DNA from 2 places in the Alkalihalobacillus sp. R86527 genome. Region 1 is predicted to be linked to the other one. Evidence: a T-box and tRNA genes for the amino acid it is inferred to sense, from the RefSeq annotation. Region 1 holds a T-box; the other holds one or more tRNA genes.

The links. A T-box is a leader RNA that pairs with one kind of tRNA and senses whether it is charged. The one in region 1 lies ahead of SJY16_RS06495 (valine--tRNA ligase), so its partner is inferred to be a tRNA-Val.
Region 2: it has a tRNA-Val gene. The T-box ahead of SJY16_RS06495 (valine--tRNA ligase) is inferred to sense a tRNA for this amino acid. The anticodon was not compared.

Annotation. Positions count from the first base shown of each region.
Region 1 covers NZ_JAXHBW010000001.1:1,290,596-1,293,055, forward strand. The annotation lists gene SJY16_RS06485 (phosphotransferase) at 1-706, shown strand, start outside; gene SJY16_RS06490 (hypothetical protein) at 703-903, opposite strand; T-box leader at 1,062-1,287, shown strand; gene SJY16_RS06495 (valine--tRNA ligase) at 1,351-2,460, shown strand, end outside.
Region 2 covers NZ_JAXHBW010000001.1:2,379,936-2,382,395, reverse strand. The annotation lists gene SJY16_RS12170 (alpha/beta hydrolase) at 1-385, opposite strand, end outside; gene SJY16_RS12165 (phosphatidylglycerophosphatase A family protein) at 500-1,054, shown strand; tRNA gene SJY16_RS12160 (tRNA-Val) at 1,161-1,235, shown strand; gene SJY16_RS12155 (DUF3892 domain-containing protein) at 1,283-1,567, opposite strand; gene SJY16_RS12150 (hypothetical protein) at 1,584-2,402, opposite strand.

The sequences.
Region 1 (2,460 bases):
CGAAGAAGGGAGTGTAAGCCCTCCTTTAAAAGAAGGACAAATGATTCAAAGCCTGGCAGAGTTACACGGCTACTCAGTGAAAGATCACGCTTTCTCTGAAGAATCGATTAAGCAATTCTATGATAGAATGGTTGTCTTAAGAGAAAGTCGGCAGTTTGAAATGGAGAAATACGTTAACGAAATTGAAAAGCGCATCTATCTTTCCCCATTTGAGCTGACATTTGCTACTCATTTCCATCAACTAATGAAGAATTGTGATCTGTCAAAGTCACGATTAGATTACTGGTTTGAACAAACAAACGAGTCAAAGAGGTACAGAACGGTGTTTTGCCATGGGAAGTGTTCAGCATCACATTTCATTGCTGGAGGAGAGCGAGGGTATTTCATAAACTTTGAACGATCTTCCATGGACTCTCCGGTAAGGGATCTTACGTATCTGATTCGTGCATCCGTTTCTCCGTTTCAGTATAATCCAGAAATATTAGTCTCGAACATGTCTCGCTACGAAAGTCAGTTTGCTCTTTATGAAGAGGAAAAGGATTTACTTGCTAGTTATTTATATTTTCCAGAATCGCTGTTTAACAGTGTGACGCATTTTACTAGTAACCAACGAAATTGGTCCCATATGAAGCATGTCCGTCATTTTACGAAAAAAATAGAAGTGATGAACGGAATTACTACCACTCTGCAACACATGAGAGCTTAAATCCATTCAAAATAGAAACACACTTCTAATGCGACTAGGATAATTAAAATGAGCACATCTACTGAAGTTGGAAATAGAATCGTTCTGATCACTTGGAAGAAGATAAATGGTGGAACAAATTGGGCCAGTATGTCTCTGAATTTATATAAGGATGGCGGTAGCTGATAGCGGTTGAGTCCTCCAAATCGTTTTTTCATGTATATGTCCCCTTCACAGTACTATCGATACCATCAGCGTATGTATGGACAGTAGTTTGGGTGATTAAGTAAAAAAGAAAGTGGTTATGATAATAAAAAGGGCTAATAGTATCTTGACGGTTTTTTATACACAAGGTAAACTTATGAATACAAATAGTCGACAGGCAACGATAGGGAGTAGTAAAGTGTGAACCCTTCAGAGAGAGAAATCATTTGCTGAGAGATTTCTTAGGAACGTAACATTTGAAGTCGCCCTGGAGCTGTTTCTCTGAAATAGTAGTAGGAGAAGCCGGTGAATCCGTTATTCAATGAAGCGTACAGCTTCTATCTTTTTTCTGGAGCTGTAAATAAAGGTGGTACCGCGAAACTTCTTTCGTCCTTTTTACTAAGGATGGGAGAAGTTTTTTTGTTTGCTATCGACTTATTGATTGGAAAGGATGGATAGTAATGGCTAATAAAGAGCTAACGATGCCAACGAAGTATGATCCACAGGCAACAGAACAGAAATGGTACCCGTATTGGGTAGATGGAAAGTTTTTTGAAGCAACAGGAGATAAGAATAAAACTCCATACACGATTGTTATTCCTCCTCCTAACGTTACAGGTAAGCTACACCTTGGTCATGCATGGGATACAACACTTCAAGATATCCTCTCCCGTTTTAAACGGATGCAAGGATACGATGTTCTGTGGTTACCAGGAATGGACCATGCAGGTATTGCCACTCAGGCAAAAGTAGAAGGAAAACTACGTGAGGAAGGTACTTCTCGTTATGATCTAGGAAGAGAGAAATTCCTTGAAAAATCTTGGGAGTGGAAAGAAGAATATGCTGATTTCATCCGTAGTCAGTGGGCAAAGCTTGGCCTATCCCTCGATTACTCCAGAGAGCGCTTTACACTTGATAATGGCTTATCAAGCGCTGTTCGTGAGGTATTTGTAAAGCTTTATGAAAAAGGCCTCATCTACAGAGGCGAGTATATCATCAACTGGGATCCTCAAACGAAAACAGCTCTCTCTGATATCGAAGTCATTCACCAGGAAGTAACGGGTCACTTTTACCATATGCGTTACCCGCTAGCTGACGGTTCAGGACATATCGAGATTGCTACCACGCGTCCTGAAACAATGCTTGGAGATACAGGGATCGCCGTTCACCCTGAAGATGAGCGGTATAAGCATCTGATCGGAAAGAAAGCAATTCTTCCAATCGTTGGGCGTGAGATTGAAATCGTAGCCGATGATTATGTTGATATGGAGTTTGGATCTGGTGCAGTAAAGATTACGCCTGCTCATGATCCAAATGACTTTGAAATTGGTAACCGTCATAACCTTGAGCGAATTCTTGTTATGAATGAAGACGGCTCAATGAATGACAACGCAGGTAAATATAAAGGGATGGATCGCTTCGAGTGCCGTAAGCAGCTTGTTAAAGATCTTCAAGAAGCAGGTACGCTTTTTGAAATTGAAGAACATGTTCATTCAGTAGGTCATTCTGAGCGTAGTGGCGCAGTTGTAGAACCGTATCTTTCTACGCAATGGTTCGTAAAAATGGGACCT
Region 2 (2,460 bases), 1.1 Mb from region 1:
CGAGTGAGTCTCCAATTAACGCACGACCATAACCTAAATGGAACGTTGCGTATTCTTCATCGAGAAATGGAACGAGTTCATTAACGAGAAAGCGTAAATAAGCCTCGCTTTGTTCTCCCTCGGGATGGTATTTCCTTCTTCTGTCTTCGACGCTTTTGTAAGGAATTCCTACAATGATCAACTCTTCGATCTCGTCGTTTTCAATTAGTTCATCAGCCGTACGTCCTAGACGTCCTAGCTTGAAGTAATCGCTACCATCATTCGCAATTAAAAACGAATATTTATAAAGCGGAGAATAATTGTATGGCAAATAAATTTGAAGTGGAATCTCTTCTTGCAAATATTCGCTATAAAGTGAAGTGTCCTGGTATGTGCCTCTATTCATTTCAAAGCCTCCTGTGTAGTTGGGAAAGTTCGTTTAGTTGACATTCCAATTTTTCAAAGTGATATAATGATTCTAACATACTTGCTTTTTGGGGTCATAGAGAGGAGAACTAACATGAAGAAAAGGATACATAGTCGAGAAGTAGAAGCGGCAACAAGAGCATTAATAAAAGAACGTGGTGTAACGATTCAGGACATTGCTGATATTGTTTTTCAGATGCAATCTCCTTATGTCGATGATCTATCGATGGAGGATTGTACAGAAAGTGTAGAGGCCGTTCTCACGAAACGTGAAATCCAGCATGCTGTTCTAGTTGGAATCGAGCTCGATAAGCTAGCTGAACAGGGTAAGCTTTCAGAGCCATTACAGTCAATTGTTGAAATGGATGAAGGATTGTTTGGAGTAGACGAAACGATTGCACTTGGAGCCGTATTTGGTTACGGAAGCATAGCTGTTACAACGTATGGTCATCTCGATAAACAAAAGATTGGGATCATCGAGAAGCTTGATACGAAATCCGGAAATGGCGTTCATACGTTTCTAGATGATCTCATTGCGAGCATCGCATCGAATGCATCAAGTCGTTTGGCTCATAGACTGCGTGACCGTGAAGAAGCATTAGATGAAGAAGAACGTGAGAAAAGAGATAAAGAGGAACGAATCGGTTAATAAGGTAGGAGTCTCATGTGGCATGAGACTCCTAAACACTTTCCGCGGAAAGTATTGACAGTTCTTTAATCATTCATGTATATTATTAAATGTTCCATTACGAATTGATCCGTTAGCTCAGCGGGAGAGCACTTGCTTGACAGGCAAGGGGTCACTGGTTCAAATCCAGTACGGATCACCATACATAAACGACCAAGCGCGACCTTACAAAGGTCGCGCTTTTTTCCTCTAAAATTCTGGCAGGTGGTCAAAGTTGTTTTCCTTTATACCATCAGGCTCGCTTCTTATAATGTCTCGTCCATACTTTTGAAAGATATCGACGCCACTTAACTTTCCGTTTTTAGCTGCTTCTAATGCTTGGAGATAGTCTAATTCTTCACCAGTGTTTGTCTTAAAGGCAATAAGGTCACCGTCTTCATTTTTCCTTACTGCTGAAATATATGTCTCAGGGTGCGAACTTTCATTTAACCGTTCTTGCCGATAAATTTCATATGCTTTTTCATAACGATCCATTTTCGCATGCTCCTTTCTAATCAATGATCTTGAGTAATGGTTTTGTATCGATCTTCCACTTACTCGTGAGAGGATCTCTTTTTGCTTCGAGCGATTGAACGGTTGTGATGGTTCCAGCTTCTGAAATGTAGATCTCTAGTTTCGTTTGGATATGACGAACAAACGGGTTTTTCTCATCTTTTTCTGAGGATTGTATTTTCCAATTAGTCACGTACATCTTAGAAAGTTTATTCATGCTTTTTTGTGAGTCATTTGTAACTACTTTTTCTAACATCGTTTGATCCGTATTGTTTATTGCAATCATCACAACATCTACGATTTCTTCAGGCGTTTTCTTTCCTAAATAATCATCAATTTTACCTGCAGCTTTTAATACCATGAGATGGTGCGCGGGGTCAGGTTCAGATGAGCGGTGAGTTGAACTATTTAAGAAGTGTAAGCAAAAATGACCGTTAAACCCGTTCTGCAATGCTCCCGCACCATGAGGCATCCCGTTCATCGAGGCAGCGATAAACTGTCCATCGATGGAAACGATGACTGCCCGACGTTTCCAGCTCCATTTTCGATAAATCGACTTCATGATTTTCGTATCTTTATTCGTTAATGGTTGTACATCCGCATGATCACTTCCTGCTCTGCGCTGTACGTTAAATGACTTACTTGTCTCCACATCTCTAATTGAAAAGATGGCATCTCTAGGAATGATTTTCTCTACTTCTTTCCAGGAGATGAGCTGCACTTTATGATCGATGGGAGGGGTCGCGTGTGTGTGTGCACTTGTCTCTAAAGGATAGAGGCAACAGAAAATAACCATTATCTTAATAAGGAACTTCATCTTCATACCCCTTGTTTAACTAGAATCTCCATTATTTTGCACATTGCTTGATGGAGTA